Regions from separate parts of the Arthrobacter sp. 2MCAF15 genome, predicted to be linked through region 1. Evidence: riboswitches for the same ligand, from Rfam matches in the RefSeq annotation. Region 1 holds a riboswitch; each other region holds the start of a gene.
The links. Region 1 has a riboswitch for S-adenosylmethionine ahead of AB4089_RS11060 (bifunctional o-acetylhomoserine/o-acetylserine sulfhydrylase). Riboswitches for the same ligand answer to the same signal wherever they lie in the genome.

Region 2: it holds a riboswitch for S-adenosylmethionine, as region 1 does, so the genes downstream of both, AB4089_RS12100 (DUF1737 domain-containing protein) here and AB4089_RS11060 (bifunctional o-acetylhomoserine/o-acetylserine sulfhydrylase) in region 1, are expected to answer to the same signal.
Region 3: it holds a riboswitch for S-adenosylmethionine, as region 1 does, so the genes downstream of both, AB4089_RS00910 (aminotransferase class V-fold PLP-dependent enzyme) here and AB4089_RS11060 (bifunctional o-acetylhomoserine/o-acetylserine sulfhydrylase) in region 1, are expected to answer to the same signal.
Region 4: it holds a riboswitch for S-adenosylmethionine, as region 1 does, so the genes downstream of both, AB4089_RS04350 (cobalamin-independent methionine synthase II family protein) here and AB4089_RS11060 (bifunctional o-acetylhomoserine/o-acetylserine sulfhydrylase) in region 1, are expected to answer to the same signal.

The regions. Positions count from the first base shown of each region.
Region 1 is NZ_JBFRGZ010000008.1:122,044-125,547, reverse strand. It holds gene metX (homoserine O-acetyltransferase MetX) at 1-363, opposite strand, end outside; SAM riboswitch class IV at 376-491, opposite strand; gene AB4089_RS11060 (bifunctional o-acetylhomoserine/o-acetylserine sulfhydrylase) at 708-2,024, opposite strand; SAM riboswitch class IV at 2,087-2,202, opposite strand; gene AB4089_RS11055 (VOC family protein) at 2,371-3,009, shown strand; gene AB4089_RS11050 (CPBP family intramembrane glutamic endopeptidase) at 3,115-3,504, opposite strand, start outside.
Region 2 is NZ_JBFRGZ010000009.1:25,624-29,127, forward strand. It holds gene AB4089_RS12090 (O-succinylhomoserine sulfhydrylase) at 1-919, opposite strand, end outside; gene AB4089_RS12095 (rhodanese-like domain-containing protein) at 920-1,339, opposite strand; gene AB4089_RS12100 (DUF1737 domain-containing protein) at 1,336-1,647, opposite strand; SAM riboswitch class IV at 1,683-1,797, opposite strand; gene AB4089_RS12105 (hypothetical protein) at 2,169-3,125, shown strand; gene AB4089_RS12110 (hypothetical protein) at 3,183-3,431, opposite strand.
Region 3 is NZ_JBFRGZ010000001.1:205,809-209,312, forward strand. It holds gene AB4089_RS00905 (class I SAM-dependent methyltransferase) at 1-245, opposite strand, end outside; gene AB4089_RS00910 (aminotransferase class V-fold PLP-dependent enzyme) at 420-1,853, opposite strand; SAM riboswitch class IV at 1,888-2,001, opposite strand; gene AB4089_RS00915 (glutamyl-tRNA reductase) at 2,078-3,445, opposite strand.
Region 4 is NZ_JBFRGZ010000003.1:147,131-150,634, forward strand. It holds gene AB4089_RS04340 (adenylosuccinate synthase) at 1-615, opposite strand, end outside; gene AB4089_RS04345 (hypothetical protein) at 813-1,148, opposite strand; SAM riboswitch class I at 1,243-1,363, shown strand; gene AB4089_RS04350 (cobalamin-independent methionine synthase II family protein) at 1,376-2,629, shown strand; gene AB4089_RS04355 (uracil-DNA glycosylase) at 2,813-3,445, shown strand.

The DNA.
Region 1 (3,504 bases):
CTCCCACCAGCCGGGCTCCTCGCTGGCGCCGCGGGTCACGTGGGTGTCGCCGGTCAGGGCATGTTCAATGAGGACGGCGTTGGAGGCGTCCGCGTTCAGGGTCCCCCACGTCTCGAAGCCGAGGACCACATCCGGCAGCAGGATCCCGGATTCAAGCTGCAGGTCACCGATCCTGACGTACTGGACTGTGCCGTCCTGAACCGTGCCATCCTGGACCGTGCCGTCCGGCACAGGGGAAGCAGCGTGGATCGGCCTGCTTTCCGGCCTGTCTTCCGGCGTTCTATCCAAGGCCGCTGCGGCGGCAACAGGGTTCGGGGATGGCTGGGTTACGGATTCACCACTGCGGGTGACGGCAATCGTCATAATGAGGACCTATCTTCGCGCTTGCCTGCCGTCAGCTGACCGGCAGGCCAGGTCTTCACCCGGGGCACCCCGCCGCAAATGGAGGGTTGCCGGCCAGCAAGCCGGGGCTGTCACTGGCACTCATGACCTGGTACGAGTCTACGAAACGGGGTGCGGAAATGACGAAGATTGTGACTCCCGTGTGACAGCCCGGCGGTTCCCACGTCGATCAAGCCCCACATCGATCCAGGCCCACGTCGATCCAGCCCGCCGAGTTCGCCGGAAGCCTGCCCAGTCGCCGGAAGGTTACGGCGACTGCGACGGGTTCCGGCGAACTCGGGGCCGGCGGCTACCAAAGCGCCCGGTCAGGCGCCCTTGGCGGCGCGGAATCCGGCGTCGAGGTCCGCGAGGATGTCATCGATGTGTTCCAGGCCCACCGAGAGCCGCACCAGCCCGGGATTGACCCCGGCGATCTCCTGCTGCTCGGGCGAGAGCTGGCTGTGCGTGGTGGACGCCGGGTGGATCACCAGGGAGCGGACATCGCCGATGTTCGCGACATGGGAGTGCAGCTCGAGGGCATCGACGAACCGCTTGCCGGCATCCGCTCCCCCGGCGAGGTTGAAGGCGACGACGGCGCCGGTCCCCTTGGGCCCGTACTTGCGGCCACGCTCATACCAGGGGCTGGACGGCAGCCCCGCGTAGGCGACCGATTCGACGTCGTCCCTTGCCTCCAGCCACTGCGCCACCTTGGTGGCGTTGGCCACGTGCCGTTCGACGCGCAGGCTCAGCGTTTCGATGCCCTGGGCAATGAGGAAAGCGTTGAACGGGGACACGGCAGAGCCGAGGTCGCGCAGGAGCTGCACGCGGGCCTTGAGGATGTAGGAGAGGTTGGCGCCCAGTGCGCCGTCCGCACCGAGGTCCCGGGCGTAGACCAGGCCGTTGTAGGTGGGGTCCGGCGTGTTGAAGCCCGGGAACCGGGCGGGGTCCTTGCCGAAGTCGAACTTGCCGGAATCCACGATCACCCCGGCGATCGCGGCGCCGTGGCCGCCCAGGTACTTGGTGGCGGAGTGGACCACTATGTCCGCGCCCCACTCGATCGGACGGATGAGGTACGGGGTGGAGAGTGTGTTGTCGACGATCAGGGGCACGCCGGCCTCGTGGGCCACCCCGGACACGCCTTCGATGTCCAGCACGTCCTGGCGCGGGTTGGAGACCACTTCGCCAAAGAACAGCTTGGTGTTGGGCTGGACGGCGTCCCGCCAGTGGTCCAGGTTGTCCGGGTCCTCCACAAAGGTCACGGAGATGCCGAACTTCTTCAGCGTGTGGGCGAGCAGGTTGTAGGTTCCGCCGTAGAGGCTGGGGCTGGCCACCACGTGGTCCCCGGCCTCGGCGATGTTGAGGATCGCAAACGTCTCGGCGGCCTGCCCGGAGCTGAGCAGCAGGGCCGCGAGGCCGCCCTCAAGGCTGGCCACGCGCTGTTCGACGGCATCCTGGGTGGGGTTGCCGATCCGGGTGTAGATGGGCGCGAGTTCGGCGAGTGCAAAGCGGTTCGCGGCGCTTTCGGCGCTAGGGAACACGAACGACGTCGTCTGGTAGATCGGCAGGGACCGCGCGCCGGTGGCGGAGTCGGCCTCCTGGCCGGCGTGGATCTGGCGGGTTTCAAAGGACCAGGCAGTGGACATTGACGCTCCTGAGGGTACTGGGCACAGCACCGGCCAGGGCCTTTCGGCTCGTACCGGCGCAGACGCCGCGCTTGCCTTCCGGCGGGCGCCGGACGGCCGGGTCCTCACCCGGGGCACCCCACCGCGAGACGAGGGTTGCCGGCCAGCAAACCGGGGCTTTGCGCTGGCACTCATGACCTTGCTTCAGTGTAGGAATGGCGGCGGAGCGCTGGATAGCTTTGTGACGAAGATGAAGGCGCCGGTCCAGGATGCCTCTCGGGATGCAACGGCAGGTAGCACTGGACATCCCACGACGGTAAGGTGAGCCTAAGCTGAGAGGTCCATCACAAAGTGCCAAGATGAGGGCATGCGCATGGATCACGTCTCTTACGCCTGTGAACACGATGGCTTGGCAGCCACCACTGAACGTATTGCGTCTGCCCTCGGCGTCGAAGCCGTGAAGGGTGGAGTGCACCCCCGTTTCGGGACACGCAACATGATTATCCCGCTCGCGGGACACAAGTACCTGGAAGTCGTGGAGGTCCTGAACCACCCGGCGTCGGACAAGGCCCCCTTTGGCCAGGCTGTCCGGGCACGCTCCGAAGCGGGCGGCGGCTGGATGGGGTGGTGCGTCGAAGTTGACGATCTCGCCCCGTTCGAGGAGCGGCTCGGCCGCGCGGCCGTGAACGGCAACCGGAAGTTTCCGGACGGCCGTGAACTGGTCTGGAAGCAGATCGGCATCCTGGGGCTCATCGCCGACCCCCAGGTGCCCTACATGCTCAAGTGGGAGGGCGACCCGGGACTGCACCCGTCCAACGCCTACGCGAGCGAGGTCAAGATGTCCGCGCTGACCATTGCCGGTTCGGCAGCGCGCGTGACGGAATGGCTGGGCGAGCCGGTTGAAAAGCCGCTGGAAGACGTCGCAGTGAACTGGATCGCACCGCACGGCACGCCCGGCATCCTCTCGGTCACCTTCGAGACCGCCTCCGGAGCGGTCACGATCTAACGCTCCACCCGCCCCACGCTTCGGCCGCCATCCCCTAGGTGCCAACGATGTCACCCAGGAGATGGCGGCCGAGATTATTTAACGCCCGTCGTCCAGAACAACCCCTCAGCCCAGGCCCACGGCCTTGCCGAACAGGCTGAACCCCACGAACGCAACGGTGTCCAGGATGGCGTGCGCGATCACGAGCGGCATCACCCGTTTGGTCCGGATGTAGAACAACGCGAAGATGACGCCCATTATTGCGTTGCCGATGAACGGCCCGAACCCCTGGTACAGGTGGTAGCTGCCGCGGAGCAGGGCACTGGCGATGACTGCCGCCGGCACGCTCCAGCCCAGTTTCCCGAGCCGGTCCAGCAGATACGCCACCACAATGACTTCCTCGACCACCGCGTGCCGGATCGCGGACAGGACCAGCACCGGCACGGTCCACCAGTACGCGTCCAGGGCGCTGGGGATGATCGACGTCGTGATCCCCAGCGCCCGGCCGGCGGCGTA
Region 2 (3,504 bases), on a different contig from region 1:
TCTGCTTCACCGCGAGCTTGTGCTGCGGGTGGGAGCGCAGCAGCGGGTACTTCACCCAACTTACCGCGGGCTGCCCCTCGAGCCATTCGGCCAGCCGCAGTGCCGAGGCCGAGGAATGGTTGACGCGCAGGGCCATGGTCTCCAGGCCCTTGGTGAGCACCCAGGCGTTGAACGCGGAGAGCGCAGGGCCGGTGTGCCGCATGAGCTGCTTGACGGGACCGTCAATAAATTCCTTGGTCCCCAGGATCGCCCCGCCGAGCACGCGTCCCTGGCCGTCGATGTGTTTGGTGCCCGAGTAGACGATCACGTCAGCGCCGAGGTCCCCGCAACGCTGCAGCAGCGGTGTGGCGAAGACGTTGTCGACCACCACCGTGGCGCCCGCCGCGTGCGCCAGCTGGCTCACGGCGGCGATGTCTACGAGTTCCTGCATGGGGTTCGACGGCGACTCGAAGAACACCGCCGTAGTCGGCTCTGACAGAGCAGATTCCCACTGCTCCAGGTCCGGGCCGTCCACGAAGACCGTCTCGACACCCCAGCGCGGCAGGATCTCGTTGAGGATCACAAAGCACGAGCCGAACAGCGAGCGGGCGGCGACCACGCGGTCGCCGGCCGCCAACAGCGCACCGAGAGCGGTGAAGACGGCGGACATGCCGGACGCCGTCGCAAAACATGCCTCCGTTCCCTCGAGCAGCCGGAGCCGCTCCTGGAAGGTGGCGACGGACGGGTTGCCGTAGCGGGAGTAGACGAATCGCTCGTCCTCGCCGGTGAAGGCGCGCTCGGCGGCGGCGGCGGACTCGTAGACGAACCCCGAGTTGAGGAAGATCGGCTCGGTGGTTTCCTGGAATCCGGTGCGGTCAAGGCCGCCGCGGACAGCCTGCGTGTCGGCGGCCCAGCTGGCGGCGTCGGGGTTGAAAGTCACTTAAATCTTTCCAAGGTTGGTGGGCAGGCCGCGGTTCTTCCAGCCGTTGACGGTGCGTTCGCCAAAGCGGTCGGTCTCGCCTTCGAAGCCCTCAAGAACGTTGTACGCGGTGTAGCCGGCGGCCGTCGCGGCCGTCGCGGCGGCGATCGACCGGGCGCCGGAGCGGCACAGGAACACCAGTTCGACGCCGGTGTCCTCCGGTGCCTGCCGCCTCAGCTGCTCCACGAAGAGCGGGTTCGGGGCGCCCCCGGCGACATTCCACTGGATGAAGAGCGGATCGTTCGGCTTTTCGCCTGCGGACGCAGTGTCCGGGATGCCGATGTGGGCCCATTCGTCCTCGGTCCGGACATCCACCAGAATGGCTCCGGCCTCCAGCTTCGCCCACGCCTCCTGCGGGCTGAGGTCTCCGGCGTAGCTCACGCGTGGCCCTCGAATGCTTCATCGGCGCCAAACTCGTCGGCGTCGAGCTCATCGACTGCATTGGCCACGGCGGCGTCCGCGCTCGCAATCGCGGCCGGCAGGACCACCGCCTGCGCCACGATCACGGTGCTGCCGTTGAAGCTGGCGGCCGGGCTTCCGTGCAGCACATAGCCCTCGGCCAGGGCTGCCGACACCCGCTCGCAGAAGGCGCGGTCATCGGCCCCCGTGAAGAGGCGGTAGGCGAGCTTTTCCTCGCCGGCGCTGGGGGCGCTGGGGGCTGCATTGGGGGCAGCGGTAGTACTGGGTATGGCAGGGGTGGACGTGTCGGGCACGACGGATCTCCTCTTCACGCTTGCAGCTCGAATGGTCGATATGCCGAGTATTCACCTGAGGCACCCCGCCGCGAAAGGGAGGGTTGCCGACCGGCCAGTCAGGGCTTGGCGCCGGTTCTCATTACTCCCCAAAAACGTAACACCTGCGACGCCGGCCCGCACCGCCGCCGTCGTCATGTTCCGTAACCGGACCCTGACCACGGGGAAGCGCCGGCCGGCTCCGGCTGGTGGATCAAATGGGGCACTCCGGACCACCCGGACAAGTAGTAGCGGGCTCCAGTTTCGGGTACCGCCCACTCGTGCTGGCCGGGACCATTCGCCGTCTACTAGGAGGACAGGTCTGACGCGTCGGCCGGAGCAGCTGATTCGCCCAGTCCGTGAATCAAGCCGTCCCCCAATCGAACCGTCTTTCTACTCATAAGTTGTCAGCAAATCGGTGGCTGGAACCGCCGGAGCCGCAGCCGCGGCCCTGCCGGGGACGCCGGAATGGAGCGATCGTGGGCCCGCGAATACTGGTTACCGGGATAGCAAGCGCTGCCGGCCGGACCGTCGCGGCCCAGCTCGAAGCCCGCGGCCTTCCGTATCTGGGCTCCGACGCCCGTGCCGACACCCGCCAGGACGGAGACGTTCCCGCCACCGCGGCGGTGAGGCTCCTGCCGGCGACGGACCCGGACATGATCCTGGACCTGCGCCGGCTGGTTGACCGGGAAGCCATCAACCTCATCATTCCGACGCTCACCGTGGAGCTTCCGGTCCTGGCCGCGGCCCGTGGCGGATTCGCCCAGGACGTGCGGATCATCGTGGGCGACCCTGCGGCGGTGGCCCTGGCCAATGATCAACTGTTCACCACCTGGGCGCTGCAGGCAGCCGGCATTCCGGTGCCCCGGTTCGGGGTCCCGGGCGACCTCGCCGCCGCGCCGGCATCGCTCGCCGGCCTCAGCGGCCCCGTGGTCATCAAGCCGAGGGTCTTCAAAGGCTCCCACGGTGTCCACGTGCTGGCCGGAACCGCCACCGTGAGCTGGAGGAACATGCCGGCCGGGCAAATTGTCCAGGAGTTCATCCCGGGCGCCGACTACGTGTGCCTGGTGTTCGGCACTCCGGCGCGCAACGCGATGGCGCCTGTGGCCGTGGTTCTCGAGAAGACGAAAACTCCGTATGGACGAGCCGGCAGCGACGAGGTCAGCCGCAGGGTACCGGCGGGCCAGGCCGGGGACGTGCGGAAGCTGGGGCTGGCCGCCGTCCGAACCCTCGGGCTGACCGGGCCCGCGCAGGTCCAGATCCGGCGCCGCGCGGACGGCACCCCCGTGGTCCTGGGCGTGTGCGCGACCCTCGGGGAGAACAGCACCTGGGCCCCGGAAATGCTCGACGCCGTGTTGGCAACCTTCATGCTCCCGGCGTTCAATCCGGCCTCTTTCCGGCGGTGCCCGGCTGTTCCCGCGGACGCACTGGGCTGAGGCGCCGGCACCGGCCGGCCCGGACGCAGTGTGCGCGCCCCGTCGCCGATTCTCCGGTCAGTGCGTGATGAGGTCGGAACCGTGCCGGGCCCCGTGGGTGCTCCTGCGCAGGCTGCTGCGGGCGCTCTTGAATAACCCGATCAGCCCGACGGTCAGGGCGGTCGCCAGGAAGAGGATGAGCCGCACGGCGCCGGCCAGGAGCATGAGCAGCACCAATCCGGTGGTGAAGGGCAAACACAAGATGAAAACGACGATGAGGGTTGCCAGATAGCCGAATGCGAAGCCAACGAGGGTTGCCTGATCCATTGGACTGCCGTTCGTTGCGAGAGGGCGATTCCCTGAATGCTGCCGATGACTGTCCGCAGCTGTGCGGCACGTG
Region 3 (3,504 bases), on a different contig from region 1:
GAGGGGTCAACGGCAACCGTGCGCAGTCCCCGGGCGACAAGCAGCGCGGTGAACTTGCCCGTGCCGGCGCCAATGTCTGCCGCGTCCCTGGCTCCCGCCGGGATCAGCCAGTTGGCCGAATCCTGCGGATAACCGGGGCGGACACGCTCATAGTGCTCCCCGCCGTCCTGGAAGCTCTGGCCGAGTTCCTGGCGCCGTTCACCGCGCAGTTTGGGACCGGTGTGCAGCTTTGATGCGCTGTGCAGTTTCGGTCCGCTGTGCAGTTTCGATGCGCTGGGCAGCTTGGGTTCGCCGCGTGGCACGTGCGATCTCCTTCGGAAAGGTCCTGCTTGTTGATTCGGATACCTTTCGAATTTACCGTACCCGCGCCGGGCCCTGATTCCGCCGTCCTGCTGGTCCACACGCCCAGCTCGACGCGGCTAGTCCAGGTTGCAGGGGGCGGCACCGGCGGTGCCGGGGGTGTTCGGCGCCCAGTGCGGGTAGGTGCGGGTGTCGTGGGCCGGTACCCAGCGGCCGGCATCCACCACGTAGTCCCAGCCGAGTCCGGTTTGCCGCAGTTGCTGCAGGCCGGCCAGCAGGCGCTCGGCATCCTCCAGCCGTGAGCCGAGGCCGAAGCTCGCGCGCAGGGAGCCGGCGGGCAGGCCGAGCCGCTTGAGCAGCGGGTGGGCGCAGAAGCGGCCGTCGCGCAGGCCAATGCCGTGTTCGGCCGACAGGTAGGCGGCCACCAGCCCGGCGTCGTAGCCTTCGACCGAGAAGTTCACGACGCCGATGGTGCCGGTCTGATCGCCCGCTTCGGAATCGGCAAAGATCCGGTGCACGGTCACGCCTTCGATGTCTTCGAGACCCTCGACCAGGAAGGACCGGATGGCGTCCTCGTGGGCCTGCCACTGCTCCGGGTCCAGTGCCGCGATGACCTGGGTGGCGCGGGCCAGGGCGGCGGCACCCAGGACGTTCGGCGAGCCGCCCTCGTGCCGGGCCGGTCCGGTGGTCCAGCTGACGGAGTCGAGCCGGGCGTCACGGACGGCGCCGCCGCCGGCCAGGTGCGGGGTGCCGGCGTCGAGCCAGTCCGTCCGTCCCACCAGCACGCCGGCGCCGAACGGGGCGTACAGCTTGTGCCCCGAGAAGGCGAGGTAGTCGACGTCGTCCGTTGCGATGTCGATCCGCCGGTGCGGGGCCAGCTGCGCGGCGTCGACGACGATTCTGGCGCCGTACTCGTGCGCCAGTGCGGCGAGGGTCCGGATTGGCAGGATCTCCCCGGTGACATTCGAGGCGCCGGTGACGGCGAGCAGGCTGACGCCGCCACGGGCGAGTTCGTCCCGGAGGCGGTCCACTGTGGCTGCGAGGGTGGGAGCGGCCACGACGCTGCGGTGCGGGACGTTCTGCCAGGGCAGGAGGTTGGCGTGGTGCTCGATGTCGAGATAGAGGACCTCGCCGGCGGGGCGGCCGTCGCGCAGCGGCAGGCAGCCGGCCAGCAGGTTCAGTGAATCGGTGGTGTTGCGCGTGAAGATCACGGAATCGTCCGCACGGCCGCCGACGAAGTCCCGCACAATGTCCCGGGCGTTCTCGTAGACGGAGGTGCTGATCTGCGATGCGTAGCCGGCGCCGCGGTGCACACTCGCGTAGTACGGCAGGATTTCGTTCAGGTAGGCCGAGACGACGGACAGGGCCGGTGCGGAGGCGCCGTAGTCGAGGTTGGCGTAGCGGGCGTAGCCGCCTGTGATCAGCGGGGCCTGGATTTCGGCCCCGGTGACGGCGGCCAGCGGCCGGGCCGCGACGGCACGCCGTCCGTCAGGGCGCGCAGCGTCTGAGCCGGCGTGGAATTCGGGGGCTGCGGGGAAAATGGCAGTTGTCATGGGACCTCACTCGACCAGGACCCCACATGGTGGGAATCCGCGCTTGCCGGGTCCGTTCCGGACCGGCCAGGTCGTCACCCGGGGCACCCCACCGCGAAAGGAGGGTTGCCGGCCAGCAAACCGGGGTTTAGCGCTGGCACTCGTGACCTGCATCGAGCGTAGGACATCAGTGCAGCCGGGGAAAAGGCGCCGGCGATTGTGAAGCGGATTATTACGGACCAGGGCTACGAAGCACGCGGATCCGCCGCCACACGCGCCAGGGGAGGCAAGGTGCGGGCGCCGGCGGGCTGGACACTTAGGCCGAACAGGGCCTCCAGTGCGGCCGCGTAGTCGTGCTGCCGGCCGTCCGCGGCCAGTTCCCGCGCGCGGACTGTTGGAAGGTGAAGCAGCCGGCGGACCATTCGGCGCATCGCCAGGTTCACATCCTCAGCCTGGGCGGCGCTGCCGTGTTGCCGCAGGGCGCGCTCCATTTCAGCTTCGAGGACCTGGTGGACGTGCCGGCGCAGGGCCACGATTGCGGCGTCGGCTGCACGCAGTTCCTCTCGCTTTTCGAAGCGGTGCGCCGCCTGCCGGACCATGGCGCGGGCGAGGCGGAGCGCCTCGGCGTCCGCCGGGGGAGCGGCGGATCCAACAGAGTCCAGGGTGATCAGCTCAACGCCCGGCAGATCCGCCACGCCGGGGTCGAAGTCATGGCTGGGAGCGAGGTCGATGACGGTGAGGGGATGGGCGGTGCCATCCCGCCAATCCGCCAGTTGGGCTGCCCGGATGCGCTTCTCCGTGCCGCTGCAGCCGATGATGATTTCTGCCCGCGCAACGGCGGCGGGCAGCTCCCGGTCCGTCAGCGGCGTGCCACCCCGGCTTGCCACAAACGCCTCCGCCCGGCCGGATTGGGAGAAGACGGAAATGGTGGGGCATCGTTTGCTCCTGAGAATCTCCGCCACGCACGCGGCGTAGGAGCCGGTGCCAAAGAGGACCACGGACGCATCTGCCAGGGACGGCTGTGCTCCTCCGGCGGTGGCCAAATCAAGGGCCACAGATGCTATGGACCTGCTGGCGCTGCCGAGCGCGGCCCGGGCCCCCACAGCCCTGCCGGTGCGGGACGCCTCCTGAAAAAGCCGGACCAGAAGCCCGCCCGCAGTACCCGCAGCCTGTGCTTCAGCCAGGGCGCGCCGGACCTGGCCCGCGACTTGGCGCTCGCCCACCACGACGGAATCCAGGCCGGCTGCAACGGCGAAGAGATGTTCCGCCGCCGACGCCCCGGTGAAGTGCTCGAACAGGCACGCAAGCCGCGCCGCGGGCAGGCTCGCGCAGAGGCGGACCGTACCCAGGGCCTCGGAACAGGCGGCAGCTACAAGGTCCCCGGACGCCACCTCGCAGTAAATCTCGAAGCGGCTGCAGGTGGACAAGACGACGGCCCCGGACACGGCGGAACTGCCGGCGAGCAGATGCTGGCCCAGTTCCGGGGAGACGGCGTGGAGCCTGGCGGCGGACTCTATGTCCAGGTCCCGGTACTTCGCAATGAGGACCAGCAGGACCGGACCGACGCCGGGGTCGGGGGTTTCAGGATCCGCGGGGTGAACCGATCCAGACATGGCTGCCCTCCTGCCACTCGATGCCCGCTCCGCGCCATGACTGACCGTGCCATGACTGA
Region 4 (3,504 bases), on a different contig from region 1:
GTAGGTGCTGTCGATGACCAGCGGGCGCAGACGCTCGGCGAAGGACAGGAAGTACTCCACGATCTCGTCCACCTCGATGTCGCGGCGGTTGTAGACCTTGACCAGCAGCTCGTTCTTTTGGCGCAGCGAGCCCTCCACCTTCTGGCGCAGGATCGAGGCGTCGAAGACGTCCTGGACGCGGATGCCCAGGCGGGCCACCTTGTCCATGTAGGCCGGGCCGATGCCGCGTCCGGTGGTGCCGATGGCGCGGCTGCCGAGGAACCGCTCGGTGACCTTGTCCAGGACCTGGTGGTAGGGCGCCACAAGGTGAGCGTTGGCGGAGACGCGCAGCTTGGAGGTGTCCGCGCCGCGGGCTTCCAGTCCGTCGATCTCCTGGAACAGGGCTTCCAGGTTCACCACGCAGCCGTTGCCGATGATCGGAATCGCGTTCGGGCTCAGGATGCCGGCCGGAAGGAGCTTGAGCTCATACTTCTCACCGCCTACGACGACGGTGTGCCCGGCGTTGTTGCCGCCGTTGGGCTTGACGACGTAGTCAACGCGGCCACCAAGCAGGTCAGTGGCCTTACCTTTGCCTTCGTCGCCCCATTGGGCTCCGACGATCACGATTGCTGGCATGGGATCCTCCCCCATTCGTTCGGGCCGAGCTCTGGTTGATGCACCAGGTGATCACCGCAGCTCAGCGCCGTTCATGAGAATGCCCCGAATCTACCGCTGTGCTCTTTACCAACGCCAGAGTTCCGGGGCTCTTACCACCCAAGTTTAGCCGAAATCGGTGGCCCGTATCGTTTTGGGTCCTTGTGTGGACGCGGCGGCTAGCCCGCGGTGAACGCCAAGGCGGCTTCCGCGAGCGATGGCCACGCCCCCGCCGACGCCGCCGGCACTTCCACCCAGTCCTTGAAGGGCCGGCCCATGCCAGAGGGATCGAAGAGCCGCGCGCCCGGGAGTTCGAGGGCGCCGGTGTGATACGGCGAATCCCTGCCCAGCTTGAAGGCCATCGCGTCTCCGTTGAGGCAGGCCATGGCCTTCTTGTTGACCATCAGGGCCCGGGCGCCAAAGGTCTGGCCCAGGGCTACTCCCGCGCCGGCCAGGTCTGCGGCCACGCCTTCGAAGGCGTCGACGGCGGCAGCGGAGGATTCGTTCTTCTTCATAGCTGCATCATCCACCCAGGTCGCGGCCGACACATAGAGGGCATGACTTGCGGGCGCCACTTGCAAGAGCAGCCGGTGTGGAATTGAGTGGGAGTAACCATCCCGAGCGGCCGAGGGACCTGGACCGTTGACGCCGCAGCAACCCTGCCGGACACGGCCCGCTTCGCCGCGGCAGCCGTGGCCGGCAACGGTGCTACCGCCAGGACCGATGGAAAGGAAAGAGCGCAATGTCCCAGAACGCCATCTCCCCGAGAACCGTTACCCGGAGCGCTGTTACCCCGAACGCCGACCGCATCCGCGTCACCCATGCCGGTTCGTTGCCCCGCACCACCGAGCTGATCGCGGCGAACGAGGCCAAGGAGACCGACGGCATCTCGCCCGAATTCCTGGACCTGCTCGAAACCTCGGTGGTGGATGTCGTCCAGCGCCAGAAGGATCTGGGGATCGACATCCCCAACGACGGCGAGTACGGGCATACGATGTCCAGCTCCGTGGACTACGGCGCCTGGTGGAACTACTCGTTCTCCCGGCTCGGCGGCCTGCAACCGACCGACGTGGACCGCTGGGCCGACGCCAAGGTGCACCGTTCCTCACCGGGCCACATCGTCCTGACGTCCTTCCCCGACCGCCGGGACCGGCAGAAGTTCGATGAAGCCTACAACGACCCCTCCTCCGGGATCCTGGCCCACCGCAAGGCCGTCACCCAGCCGAAGATCGCGGGACCGCTGACGTACACGGGCCAGGCGCTCGTGGCCTCGGACATCGCCAACCTGAAGACCGGCCTGGCCGCGGCTGGCCTCGCCGAGGGGTTCGTCGCCTCCCTCTCCCCCGGGTCGTGCGCCCGCGTGGCCAACGAGTACTACCGGAGCGACGAGGAACTCCTCTACGCCTGCGCCGACGCCATGCGGGAGGAGTACAGGGCCATCATCGACGCCGGCCTGACGGTCCAGCTCGACGACCCGTCCCTGGCCGAGAGCTGGGACCAGATCAACCCCGAGCCGAGCCTGGCGGACTACCTGAAGTTCATCCAGCTCCGGGTCGAGGCAACGAACTGGGCCCTGCGCGACCTCCCGCAGGAGCAGATCCGGCTGCATGTCTGCTGGGGCTCCTGGCACGGTCCCCACACCACCGACATCCCGTTCGCGGACATCGTCGGCTCGGTCCTGCAGATCAATGCCGGCAGCTACTCCTTCGAGGCCGCCAACGTCCGGCACGAGCACGAGTGGCGGGTCTGGGAAGACACGACGCTTCCCGAGGGGAAGGCAATCGTCCCCGGCGTCGTTTCGCACGCCACCAACGTCGTGGAACACCCGGACCTCGTGGCCGACCGGATCGTGCGGTTCGCGGACCTCGTGGGGCGGGAAAATGTGATTGCCTCCACAGATTGCGGGCTGGGCGGCCGGGTGCACCCGCAAATCGCCTACGCCAAGCTGGAGGCCCTAGGGGAAGGGGCCCGCCGCGCCACCAAGCGGCTCTGGTAGCAGCACCGGACGGCAGGCCGGACCCGGCGCTGCATTTCGCGGGGCTTGATAGACTGATAAGGATCGACCAGGAATCGGTCCACACCACATTTTCAAACCACACCGTTGCTCAGCATGCCCTTAATCAGGCGTCTCCGCGGTGGTGTGGCAGCTTTGCCAATCCCGCAGGAGACCCAGCACCATATGACAGCCCTGGCCACCGAAAATTTCCGCGAAGAGCTTCTGAGCCGCCGGTACGAACCTAGCGTCGCCCCCGTCAACGAGCTCCTTGACGTCCTCCAGGCAACCAAAGCTGGCACCGCTGTCCCCTACGTGGACCCCATGCACGATGTCGAAGAGTGCCGCATCATCAGCTTGTACTCGAACATCGGCACCGCGGATGCGTCAGGCTTCATCACCGCCGGCGATGACGAGGCGGCCACCCGCATGCTCGGCATCCAGTGGAAGCTGGGCCTGCGCCCCGAATTCGTCATGCCGTGGAACGTCCACCCGTGGCACGTCCCGGGCGAGCCCAACGGCAAGTTCACGCCGGACCAGATTTCCGCGGGCCTCAAGCCGCTGCTGAAGTTCCTGGCCCTCGTGCCACGCGCCTCCGTGATCGTCGCTCACGGCACCGAGGCCAACCGCCTGGCCAACCTGCTGCTCAAGACCGAAGTGCCCATGATCTGGCGCCGCGGCCTGAAGACCTACAAGGTCCGTTCGCTCAGCGGCCGCGCGTTCGCCGGCACCCCGGCCCGCCAGGAAGAGTACCTGGCCGAAATGCGCACCGCGTACGCGGACGCCATGGCCCGCACGGGCCTGGCCAAAGCCAGCTAGTCCACATCTGAGCTTCAACGACGACGGGCTCCCACCTCATGGTGGGAGCCCGCCGTCGT